2 regions of the Mesorhizobium sp. B3-1-6 genome follow, and region 2 is predicted to be linked to the other one. Evidence: riboswitches for the same ligand, from Rfam matches in the RefSeq annotation. Region 2 holds a riboswitch; the other holds the start of a gene.
The links. Region 2 has a riboswitch for thiamine pyrophosphate ahead of thiB (thiamine ABC transporter substrate binding subunit). Riboswitches for the same ligand answer to the same signal wherever they lie in the genome.
Positions count from the first base shown of each region.

Region 1: linked by a shared signal. The riboswitch ahead of FJ414_RS16375 (YkoF family thiamine/hydroxymethylpyrimidine-binding protein) and the one ahead of thiB (thiamine ABC transporter substrate binding subunit) in region 2 are both predicted to bind thiamine pyrophosphate.

Region 1 is NZ_VFTM01000017.1:4,819-10,876, forward strand. It holds gene FJ414_RS16360 (porin) at 1-424, shown strand, start outside; gene FJ414_RS16365 (hypothetical protein) at 431-640, opposite strand; gene FJ414_RS16370 (hypothetical protein) at 794-1,018, opposite strand; TPP riboswitch at 1,359-1,471, shown strand; gene FJ414_RS16375 (YkoF family thiamine/hydroxymethylpyrimidine-binding protein) at 1,462-2,070, shown strand; gene FJ414_RS16380 (ABC transporter permease) at 2,345-3,130, shown strand; gene FJ414_RS16385 (ABC transporter ATP-binding protein) at 3,127-3,900, shown strand; gene FJ414_RS16390 (ABC transporter substrate-binding protein) at 3,897-4,913, shown strand; gene FJ414_RS16395 (hypothetical protein) at 4,970-5,674, opposite strand; gene FJ414_RS16400 (tetratricopeptide repeat protein) at 5,764-6,058, opposite strand, start outside.
Region 2 is NZ_VFTM01000020.1:65,873-71,930, forward strand. It holds gene FJ414_RS18710 (M48 family metalloprotease) at 1-1,096, opposite strand, end outside; gene thiQ (thiamine ABC transporter ATP-binding protein) at 1,250-2,035, opposite strand; gene thiP (thiamine/thiamine pyrophosphate ABC transporter permease) at 2,032-3,654, opposite strand; gene thiB (thiamine ABC transporter substrate binding subunit) at 3,895-4,905, opposite strand; TPP riboswitch at 4,948-5,053, opposite strand; gene FJ414_RS18735 (thiamine diphosphokinase) at 5,190-5,834, shown strand; gene FJ414_RS18740 (ABC-F family ATP-binding cassette domain-containing protein) at 5,836-6,058, shown strand, end outside.

The sequences.
Region 1 (6,058 bases), on a different contig from region 2:
GTATGTCAAGATCTGCTCCGCCTATGGAGCCAATTACTACTATAGTCCGGGCACGGACACCTGCATCAATGCCCAGACTGGCGTGACCAAGAAGCAGGTCGACGACGGCAATGGCGGCGAGATGACCGAGGTCGGTAAGACGGCGCTCGCGGCCCACGTCGATGACATCGACAACCGCATCACGCGCGCCTTTGAGAACGCCTCGATCTCGGCCGCGCTCGCAGCGCCCGATCTCGTCCAGGGCGAGCATTTCGGTGTGCGCGTCAACTGGGGCAATGCCGGCTATGCCAATGCCTTCGGCATCACGGGCGCCGCGGTGCTGAGCGAGGGCTTCGACCATGGCGGCCGGCTGACCAGCACGCTCGGCATTGCCTTCGCCGGCAGCCAGATCGGCGGCAATGTGGGGCTGCAGTTCAGCTGGTAGGGGAGGCTACCGTCTCCCTTGCTTTCCGGCGTATTGCGCGACCGCGCAAATGAGGGCCAGCGCCGCCGTATCGCAGGCGGTCCGCGACGGCGACGGTCCCCTGGCGAAAAGCACCGCGTCCGCGACGGGGATCGTCAGGCCATGCTTTCTGGCGAATGACGTGACTTCGTAAGGCTGGTCGTCAGGCTGTATGCCGATGTCGATACGCTGGTCCATCAAACGAGTTCCTCCCTGGTACGCGGCTTTACCCTCCTTCGCCTGAGACGAATTTAACCACCCGCCGCTCAGCCGCGTCCACCAATTGCCAATTGTATGAAACGATGCATTTTTCGACGGGCGGCCCAAGGGTTGTAGGGGGAACTGCCTGCCTCACCACGCATCGCTCGACCGGGCAAACCTCATGCCGGCCGCGATCATCGCGCTTTCGCATTCGCTGATCAGCCTGAGATTGCGCAGATACCGCGCCACCGTCTCCGGGAGCCAGGCGGCGCAGGCCTCGACATAGGCGCGGCCATGCACCAGCGTGCCGGTCGAAAGCCGCTCGTCCTTCTCGGCGATCACCTTCAGATATTGCCGGATGAAACGGAATGTCATCGGCGATGTCCTGGTTGGCCATGCGCCAGGCGCCGGCGACGCGTTCGCGCTCGGCGAACGGCAATGGCGAGAGCAAAGGGCGGGAGAGGTCGGCGAAAGCGCCATGGTTCGCGGTATTCAAGCAAGTCCCCTCAAAGGAAGGGAAATATCGTACTTTATGTACGAAAAACAATCAAGCCGGATTCGTACAATTTGAACGACACTGCGGTTGCGATACCGCGTTATAAGAAATCTGCGAAAATCTTATAACCCGGCATCTCCCTTAGGGAGATGGGGCCCTTGGCTCAATTGGCCTCGCAAAAAAACCGCTTTCCCATTCGCTCGAACAGTGCTTTAACGCCGCCATCCACAGGGGTGCTCCGTACGGTCGGGGCTGAGATGGCGGCGGCAAGCCTCCGGACCCTAAAGCTGATCTGGATAATACCAGCGGAGCGAGGCGGGCCATGTTTTCCGGCGCACAGATTTCCCTTTATCCCATGGCTGACGATTTCGTCGGCGTCATCCTTGGCGCGTTGGGCGCGCTCGATCCTTACCGCGACAGGCTGAGGATCGAGACCGACGATATCTCGACGCTGCTGGTCGGGCCGCCCGAAGTGCTTTTTCCCGCCATGCGCGACCTGTTCGTCGCGGCGGCGAAGAGCGGCAAGCACTGCGTGCTGTCGGCCGCGGTCTCGCGCGGCTGCCCCGGCGAGCCGGACGACCCGATCTGCCGCTCTGATGAGATCGGCGGCCCGGCGATTCCGCTCGATGAACGCAAACTCGCGGCGCGCCGCGCCGTCGAGGCGACGCCCTCGACCGACCAGCCGGTGGCGGCGCAATTCTCGCTCTATGTGATGGGCACCGGCGACCACATGGACGAGATCTATGGCTGCATCGACTTCCTGAAAAACTCCGGCGTCTTCGACCGCTCGAAGAATTTTTGCACCAGGCTGCGCGGCGATGCCGGCGCGGTGTTCGCCACGCTCGCCGAAGCCTTCTGCCGCTTCGGCCCCGGCGCGGGCCACGTGACGCTCGACATAACGATTTCGGCGAACAGCCCGACCGCGGTTTGAGCCGCGTAGCGCTGCCGAGGTGGATGTGATGGCTGTTTCGTTCGGTTCTACGCCGCAAGAAGAGCCTTCGGCGATTGGCGAAAGCCGGGATGCCGTCCAATCTCCCCCCTTGCTGGGGAGATGCCCGGCAGGGCAGAGGGGGGTGCTGTCCCGCCAGCCTGTCAGTCGTTCGCGCCCTGTCGCGCAAGAGCTAGAAGCCGGCGTTCCTTCACACCCCCCTCTGGCCTGCCGGCCGCAAGGGGGGAGATCAGCCCTTGCTTCCGCCTTCGCCAGGATCTCCCCCGCCGCCATCGCTTTCGCTCTTCTCCTCATCGCCTGGGAGTTCTACGCCCGCCTCGGTGGCATCGCGTCCACCGTGCTCCCCGCGCCCTCGCGCGTGCTGGCGCAAGCCTGGGAGAACCGCTCGGCACTTGCCGACAACACGCTGCCCACCATCCGCGCCACGTTGGCGGGCTTTGCCTGCTCGCTCGTTGCCGCCTTCATCCTCTCGGCGCTGGTCGACTTCCTGGCCCCGTTGCGCCGGGCGCTGTTCCCGCTGCTGATCGCCAGCCAGACGTTGCCGCTGGTGGCGATCGCGCCGCTGGTGGTGCTGTGGTTCGGCTTCGGGCTGCTGCCAAAAATCCTGCTCGTGGCGCTGGTCACCTTCTTCCCGATGATGGTGGCGCTGGTCGAAGGCTATGCCGCCACGGCCAAGGAGATCAGCCAGATGCTCGCCGCGATGGGAGCAGGGCGCTGGCGCATCTTTTGGCTGGCGCGGCTGCCGTCGGCGCTGCCCTATTTCTTCGCCGGACTGCGCATCTCCATCACCTATGCCGTGGTGGGCGCCATCTTCGCCGAATATGCGGGCGCCGCGAAGGGGCTCGGCATCTACATGCTCAGCGCCAAGAACAATTTCCGCCCCGACCTGGTGCTTGCCGCCGTCGCGGTCAGCTCGGCGCTGACGCTGGCGCTGTTCGGCCTCGCCGTGCTCGTCCAGCGTCTCGCCATGCCCTGGGAAAATGCAGAGGGCGAAAGGGCGGGGCGCGACGGCGACAAGCCTGTCGGGGAGGGCCGGCCATGACCCGGCTCGAGCTCCGCGACGTGCGAAAGAACTTCGGCGCGCTCGAGGTTCTGGCCGGCGTCTCTCTCCATGTCGGCGCGGGCGAGTTCGTCTCGATCCTCGGTCCCTCCGGCGCCGGCAAGTCGACATTGTTCCAACTGCTCACCGGCGCGACCCGGGGCGAGGGCGAGATGCGCTTCGACGGCGCGCCGCTCGATGGCGCCCGCTTCGCCTTCATGCCGCAGCGCGACGCGCTGATGCCGTGGCGGCGCGTTATCGACAATGCGGCGCTGGGGCTCGAAGTGCAGGGCATGAAGCGGCGCGCGGCGCGCGAGCGCGTGGCGCCGTTGTTCGCCGAATTCGGCCTTGCCGGCTTCGAGCGCGCCTGGCCGGCCGAACTGTCCGGCGGCATGCGCCAGCGCGCCGCGCTCCTGCGCACCGTGGTGCAGCAGCGCGACATGCTTTTGCTCGACGAGCCGTTCGGCGCGCTCGACGCGCTCACCCGCGCCGCCATGCAGCGCTGGCTGGAGACGATGTGGCGAAACCATCGCTGGACGGCGCTGCTCATCACCCATGACGTGCGCGAAGCAGTGCTTCTGTCCGACCGTATCTATGTGCTTTCGGCGCGGCCCGCGCGCGTGGTGCGTGAGGTGGCCGTGCCACTCCCGCGCCCGCGCACCGAGAGCGCGGCGCTTGCCCGCGAGGCCGCGGCGATCGAGGCAGGCATCCTCGACACGCTGCTTGGCCAGTCCGATCCGAATTTCCGACCATCCGATGGAGAATTGAAATGACCGATCTGACCCGCCGCCAGGCGCTGTTTCTGGCCGCCGGCTTGCCTCTTGCCGGGGCTGTCACGCACGCCCGTGCCGCCACCCCGCAAAAGATCACGGTCGCGCTCGACTGGACCGTCAACACCAACCACATCGGCCTGTTCGTCGCCCGCGACAAAGGCTTCTATCGCGACGCCGGCCTTGACGTCGAAATCCTGCCCTATGGCGATACCGGCTCCGGCACGCTGGTAGCCAACCGTGTCGCCGATTTCGGCATTTCCGGCTCGCTCGGCCTGTTCACCCAGAAGAGTGCTGGCGCCGACCTGAAGGCCGTCTACGCCGTCGTCCAGTCGGAGACCGGCCGCGTCGTCTTCAACGCCGACCGCGCGGCGATCAAGAGCCCGAAAAATCTCGACGGCCTGACCTATGGCGGCTTCGGCAGCGCCTGGGAAAACGCGCTGCTGCGGACCATCATCCGCCATGACGGCGGCAAGGGCGATTTTTCGACCGTGACGCTGGGGACGTCCGCATACGATGCGCTGGCCAACGGCTCGGTCGATTTCACGCTCGAAGTCTCGACATGGGAAGGTGTCGAAGCGGAACTGAAAGGCCTCAAGCAGCGCAGCTTCCGCTACGCCGACTACGGCGTGCCGGACGAGCACACCACGCTGATCGCCTCCAGCAACGCCTTCCTTAGCGCCAATCCGAAAGCCGCCGCCGCTTTCGTCAAGGCGACGCGGCGCGGCTATGCCTTCGCGGTCGATCAGGCGCTGGAGGCGGGCGAACTGCTGATCGCCGCCAACAAGGACACACTCGCCAACCCGGCGCTGATCGACGCCTCGCTGAAGGCGCTGAACGACGGCCATTTCCTGAAGAGTGCCAACGGCGCCATCGGCACGATGGACAAGGCGAAGATGGAGGCGATGGGCGGGTATCTGTTCTCGTCGGGGATATTGCTCGACGGCAATGGCAAGGCGTTGACCGCGAAGCCGGACGTCGAGGCATATTTCAGCAACGAGTTTCTGGGCGCCTGAGAGGACGAAGGAACGCGGTGTCGCGCCGGAACCCGTCCGGAAATCCGGTGCGGAGCCTAATTCTCAACGATGGCGCGAAGCAGCGCGGTTTTGATGTGCCACCCGGGTTCGCCATGCAGTAACAGGGCGGCCTCATAGAATCTCGCCACGGCCGGGCACAGGCCCGGGAAGTCCTGGTTGGCGTTCGAGATAGCCTCCATCTCGGCCGACGTGCCGCCGATCTTTGTGAAAACGTCGGCGACCAGCGACCAGTCCTGATCGCTGGGCACGGCCGCCGGTAGACCGCTTCTTTTGGCGGCGCCGAAGGCGCGGAACAGCGTGGCGCCGATTCTGTCCAGGTCAGCCAGGAAATCGTGGCCGGGCGCACTGATCGCGTCCGGCCCATTGCGCAGGTAATTGTTGCAGGTGGCCGGTGTTTCGCGCGCCATGACATGATTGAGCATGTCGAGTTGCGCCGAAAGCGCTTCCGAAGCGTTGCTGTCGGGGGTCGTGGGTAGGAGTGGCGCATATCTATGCCTCAGATCGGCGACCGCCTGTCTGCTGATATCGCGCACTTCTCTTTGGCTTCCGGCCTGGGCCGCGGCAGTGATCTTGCGCAGCATCGCATCGTAGTCGTCCGGAAATTCGCGGGCGATAGCCTCGAATATCTGGAGATCCTGCTTCCGGATCTCGGCATCGATGTCGGCGGTGGTCAGCGTCTGGGGCGGCATCTTTACTGACTGATAGTGGTGATGTCTGCCGCTGCCGAACATCGTTGGCATCACGTTAGTCCCAACGATGCTTACGGGGACGACCGCCGCGACTTGCAACCATTTCCAAGGTGACATCCGCCTGCGCTCCGACACCCTTCTCACTCTGCCCCAAGGCTCAGCGCCTTCTTGCGGTCGGCTTCCGCACGCTTGCGGTCGCCCTTGGCTTCCCACACAGCGCTACGCGATTTGTATGCGCCAGCGAAATTTGGCCTTAACTTGATCGCTTGGTTGAGGTCGGCTATGGCGCCGTCATAGTCCGCTTTGCGGGCGCGGATCGTGCCGCGGCCGAAGTAACCGAAAACGTTATTGCGATCGAGTCTAAGAACCGTTTCGAAATCGCTGAATGCCCCTGTGTCTTCGTGGTGCTTCATGCGGAACATGCCTCGACCGGCA
Region 2 (6,058 bases):
TCTCCTGGCGCACGCTGGCGTTTTCCAACCCCGCCACCCAGCCGCTGCGGATGTAATCGGTGAGCGAGACCGACTTGTCGATCGCCACGCCGTCGAAGCGGATGGCGATGTCGCCAGGCCCGGTCGCGGTGACGGCGGCCGCCGAATTGTCGATGACGAAACCCTCCGGCACGGTGAAGGACACCCCGAGTTTGGGATGCATGAAGGTCTGGCCGCGCACATAGCCTTCTTCCGGCGTGTCGCCGTAAAGCAGGCCGTCGATGCCGGCCAGAAATGCGTCGCGGTCGCGCGTGCCGACGCCGGGCGGGCCGAAATTGCGGGCGAGGCGCTGCGCCAGCTCGATGCGCTGCGGCGTGTTGGGGTGCGTCGCCAGGAAGTCGAGGCTGGCGTCGGTGGCGCCGCTGACCGAGCGGAAATCCGTATAGGCCGACATCGACTGCAGGAAGCGACCCGCCGCATAGGGATCATAGCCCGCCTCGCCGATCGACTTGATGCCGATGGCGTCGGCCTGCAGTTCCTGGTTGCGCGAGAATTGCGCAAGCCTGAGCTTGCCGCGAATAAGCGCCGCCTTGGCGGTCGGGCTGTCGCCGAGCACATCGGAAACCACCTTGGTCGCCAGGCCTTCCTCGGCTTCGAGCTGCTGCCGCTGCAGGCCGTGATTCGCGGTGACGTGGCCCATCTCATGCGCGATGACGGCGGCAAGCTCGGACGAATCGTTGGCCAGCGCCAGCAAGCCGCGCGTCACATAGAGATAGCCGCCCGGCAACGCGAAGGCGTTGACGTTGGGCGAGTTGAGGATGGTGATGCGATAGGTCTGGGTAGGGTTCGCCGACACCACCGTCAGATTGCCGACGACCTTGGCCACCATGCGTTCGAGCCTGGGGTCGGAATATTCGCCGCCATAGGTGGCGAGAATCCGCGGATGCTGCGCCTTCGCCATTTCGGCGAGCTTGGCGTTGGCGACGACATTGTCGACGGTGATCGGCTTGTCGGAAGGCTGGAAGCCGCTTTCCTGCACGTCCGGCGGCGTGAACATCTGGCAGCTGGCCAGCACGGCAACGCTCGCCAGCGCGAGAAATCGTGCCAGCGGCCTCATCCAAACCTTCTCAGCGCCGGTCGACAGATCGGCTTCCTTTCGAACTCTTTCGGCAAATCGCGGCCCAGCCGGACCAGCATGGCCGGACCTAGCCACACTCCCCCGGACAAGGCAAGCAAACGCCGGATCGCCCGTTGCCGGTTTGGCCGTAAATTATGTCCGCTTCCAGGCAATATGTTGTGATCCGGCAACGGTGCCGCCTCGATCGCCGATATAGCGCCGGAAGGCGTCCGGTCCAGACCGATCGAAGAAATCATCCGCCGGCCCGGTTGCCGCGATCGTGCCTTCGTCGAGAAAAGCCACGTCCTGGCCGATGCGGCGCGCATCTTCCGGCTGATGCGTGACGAACAGCACCGTCATTTCGCGCTCGGCATGGATGCCGGCCATAAGGTCGAGCATGTCGTCGCGCAGCGCCGGGCCGAGCGACGCGAAAGGTTCGTCGAGCAGCAAGACTGGCCGGTCGCGCAGCAGCACCCGCGCCAGCGCCACGCGCTGCCGCTCGCCGCCGGAAAGCTCGCGCGGCAGCCGCCTTTCCTTGCCCGCAAGACCGACCCGCGCCAGCGCCTCGGCGACGGCGGCGCGATCGGCATCGCCGAGTTTGAGCGACGGCGAGCGGCCGAGCCCGACATTGGCTTCGACCGAAAGATGCGCGAACAAATTGTTTTCCTGGAACACCATCGACACCGGCCGCGCCGAAGGCGGCGTGTTGCCGAGATCGGCGCCGCCGATCAGCACCTTGCCCGCATCGGGCGTTTCGAAGCCGGCTATCAGATTGAGCAGCGTCGACTTGCCGGAGCCGCTCGGCCCCATGATGGCGGTGATCCTGCCGGCCGCGAATTCGGCGTCGAAACTGAAGGAGGATTCGCCATAGCTGAACGAGACGCCCTCCAGCGCGACGGCGAGGCCCTTTTGCGCGGCGCCATCGATGCTCGTCGTCATGACTTTCCTTCCCGCCCCAGCCAGTCGGCGGCGACCACCAACATCAGACAGACGAGGCCGAGCAGCAAGGCAAGTCCCGCTGCGTCGGCTGTCCGGTAGCTGCCCATGCGCGCCAAAAGCAGATAGGGCAAGGTCTGCACGGAATCGCTGCCGAACAGCGCGATCACGCCGAGATCGCCGAGCGACAGCGCCATGGCGAAGGCAAAGCCGGTGGCCAGGGGCCGCCTGAGCGACGGCCAGTCGATCAGGCCGAGCCGGGTCCAGCCGGATATGCCGAGCGCCAGGCAAAGCCGCTCGTGGCGCTCGCTCGCCGCGTCATAGGCCGGGCGAATGGCGCGGATGGCGAAGGGCATCGCCATCACCGCGTTGACGGCGACGACCATGGCCGGCGCGACGGCGAAGACATCGGTGACGTGGCGCAGCGCCAGGAACCAGCCGGCGCCAAGCACGATTGGCGGCACGACCAGCACGAAGCCGGCGCCGGTGTCGGCGGCATGTTCGAGCAGGCCCATGGCGCCGCCTGCCCGGCGCCGCAGGGCCAGCGCGCGCCGCGCCGCGATCAGCGCCAGCGACAATGTCACGCTGAGCAACGCCGCAAGCAGGGCGAGGCCCGCGCTGGTGAGCGTCGCGCGACGCACCGCCGCTTCACCCGCCAATCGGCCGAGGTCGGCCTGAAGGCCTGAAAGCACGGTCGCCACCATCGGCCCGGCGACGAACAGCAGGGCCAGCGCGATGAGGCCGGCGTTCAGCACGCTTTCGGTCCGTCCCGCCGAAAGGTAGCGGCGTGGCGCCACCGGCAGATTGGCATCGCCAACCGTGTTGGCGCCGAGCCGCGTGAGCGCGACGACCACGACGAAGGTGAGCGCGATCTGCAGCAGCGTCAGCACCACGGCGCGCGCGGGATCGAAATCGAAGCGCAGCGCCTGGTAGATGGCGACCTCCAGCGTCGTCGCGGCCGGACCGCCGCCCAGCGTAAGCACGATGGTGAAGGAGGTTATGCAGAGCATGAAGACCAGCCCGGCGATCCCCGGCAGGGCCGCGCGCAGCACCGGCCATTCGATCAGCCGGAAGGCCGGCCAGGCGCCCATGCCGAGCTGACTCGCCAGCCGCCACTGGTCGGCGGGAACGGTGCCCAGCGCCTCGAGGAAGAGGCGCGTGGCCAGGGGCAGGTTGAAGAAGACATGCGCGACAAGGATGCCGGAGAGGCCGTAGATCCCCGGCCAATTCCCACCGCCAAGTTCGGCGAAGACGCCGGCAAGATACCCCGCCCGTCCATAGAGCGCCAATATGCCGAGCGCGGCGACGATCGCCGGCAAGGCCAGCGGCACGGTGAACAGCTGCAAGATCAGGCGACGCCCGGGAAAGGTCGGATGTCTCGACAAAGCGCGCGCGACCAGCAGCGCCGGCGCGACCGACAGCAGCGTCGACAGAGCCGCCTGCCACAGCGTGAAGCGTGCGACGCGCAGGAGGTAGCCGTCGAAGGCGGCGGCAGCGCCGGAGAGATCCTGCGCGCCTTCGAGGACAAGGCCGGCGAAGGCGCCGCCAATGAGGAAGCCGATGGCGGCAAGGGCGATGACGCCAGCGTTGATGCGGGAGTCAGGGTGCGCGGCGGCTTGCACGTCGCACCTTGGTGGAATTCGGCAAATGCCGCGTTCCTTCGCGCCCCCCTCTGTCCTGCCGGACATCTCCCCCTCTAGGGGGGAGATTAGCAACTTCGACGCCGCGCTCGATCCTGCAACGCCGGAGATTGGCGAAGGCCGGCGTGACAGCCAATCTCCCCCCTAGAGGGGGAGATGTCCGGCAGGACAGAGGGGGGCGCCGTAGAGCGATCATCGCGGAAGGATAATAACCGAGACGTCCTACTTGCTCATCACCGCAAGCCACTCATCCACCCAGGCCTTGCGGTTGGCAGCCACTTCCTGCGGGCTGAACAGCAAGGTCTTGGTCGGCTTGACCAATTTGTCGAAGGCCGGGTTGAGTGGCTTGTCGGTCTTGCCGGCCGGGAACATCCAGTTGGTCTCCGGAATGACGTCCTGGAATTTCGGCCCGGTCATGAAGGCGATGAACTTTTGCGCCAGCGGGTTCTTGGCGCCCGTCGTGGTGATGCCGGCAACCTCGATTTGCAGGTACTCGCCTTCCTCGAAAGAGGCCGCCTGGTAGCGCTCGGTGTTCTCGGCCACCATGTGATAGGCCGGCGAGGTGGTGTAGGAGAGCACCATCGGCGCCTCGCCCTTGGTGAACAGGCCATAGGCCTCGCTCCAGCCCGGCGTCACCGTCAGCACCTTCGTCTTGAGCTTTGCCCAGGCCTCCGGCGCCTTGTCGCCATAGACGGACTTCACCCACAAGAGCAGGCCTAGGCCGGGCGTCGAGGTGCGCGGATCCTGGATGACGATCTTGTCCGTGCCGGCGCCCTCCACCAGGTCCTTCAGGCTCTTGGGCGGTGTCTTCAGTTTTTGTGTGTCATAGACGACGGCGAAATAGCCATAATCGAAGGGGACAAAAGTGTCGTCGCTCCAGCCGCCAGGCACGTTGATGCCGGAGACTTCGCCATGCGGCGCGAACAGGCCGCTCGCCTTGGCATCCGCCGTCAGGTTGGTGTCGAGGCCGAGCACGATGTCGGCCTTGGTGCCGGCGCCTTCCAGCTTGACGCGGTTGAGCAGGGCGACGCCGTCCGCGACCGAGACGAATTCGAGATCGCAGCCGCATTCGGCCTCGAATTCCTTCTTCACCGCCGGGCCGGGCCCCCAGTCGGCGGTGAAGCTCTCATAGGTATAGACGGTGAGCTTGTCCTTTGCCTCTGCAGGCGCGACGCTCGCCAGAAGCGAGACGAGACCGGTTGCCAGAACTAGACGGGACAGTATCGAGCGCATCGGCGCCTCCTTCGTTCGAGTGACAAGGATTGAGGCGCCGGATGGTCCGAAACGTCTAATCCCTCCGCCGGTACAAACCGGATCAGGTTCAGCGGGTTGGCTTGATCGCCTCTCAGCCGGATCACGTCCGGCACCCCGTTAGAGCGTTTCGACAGATAGGCCCCGCCGAAGCGGCGCGCAAGCGGAAGTTTGCCGGGCAGCTGATGTTCGGACAGCAGGCGCGCAACCGAAGCGCGGGCCGTCCGGCTTCCGTTTCGCTTGGAGGGCTGGTAAGGGCCACGGCCATGGGCACATTCACCATCCTGCTTGGCGGCGAGCTTATTCGCACGCCCCGGCTCGAACGCCAGATCGAAGCTTCGCGCATCATCGCCGCCGATGCCGGCATCGGCCATGCCCGCATGCTTGGACTGGTGCCGGAGCTGTGGGTCGGCGATTTCGACTCGGTGCCTGCCAATCTGTCGGATGATCTCGCCGCCGTTCCGCGAAACGTCTTCCCGGCCGAGAAGGACATGACCGATGGCGAGCTCGCCATAGCGGAAGCGCTTAAGCGTGGCGCCACCAGCCTGGTGCTGGCCGGCGCCTTCGGCGGCAAGCGCGCCGACCATGCTTTCTTGCACCTGGCGCTTGCGCTTCGGCTGGCAGAGGCCGGCACCGAGGTCTTGCTGACCAGCGGCGCGCAGGAAGGCGTTCCCATCCTGCCTGGCAAGGCCAGCTTCGACTATGACGACGGCACCTTGTTTTCGGTGCTCGGCTTCTCCGAGCTCGCCGGCCTGACGGTGACCGGCGCGAAATGGCCGCTCGACCGCGTCGAGGTGGCGTTCGGCTCCTCGCTCACTATATCAAACGAGGTCAAAGGGCGGCTCGGCATCGCGCTGGAGCGCGGCCGGGCGCTGCTTCTGGCCCACCCCTATCCTCTTCCAGAAAGCTGACATGGCGCCGCCACTCCTCAATCTCGACGGCATTAAACTGACCTTCGGCGGCACCCCGCTGCTCGACGGCGCGGCGCTCAGCGCATCCGCAGGCGAGAAGATCGCGCTGGTCGGCCGCAACGGCTCCGGCAAGTCGACGCTGCTCAAGATCGCCGCCGGCATGATCGAGCCGCAGGACGGCGAGGTGTTTCGCCAGCCTTCGGCGACCGTCCGCTATCTGCCGC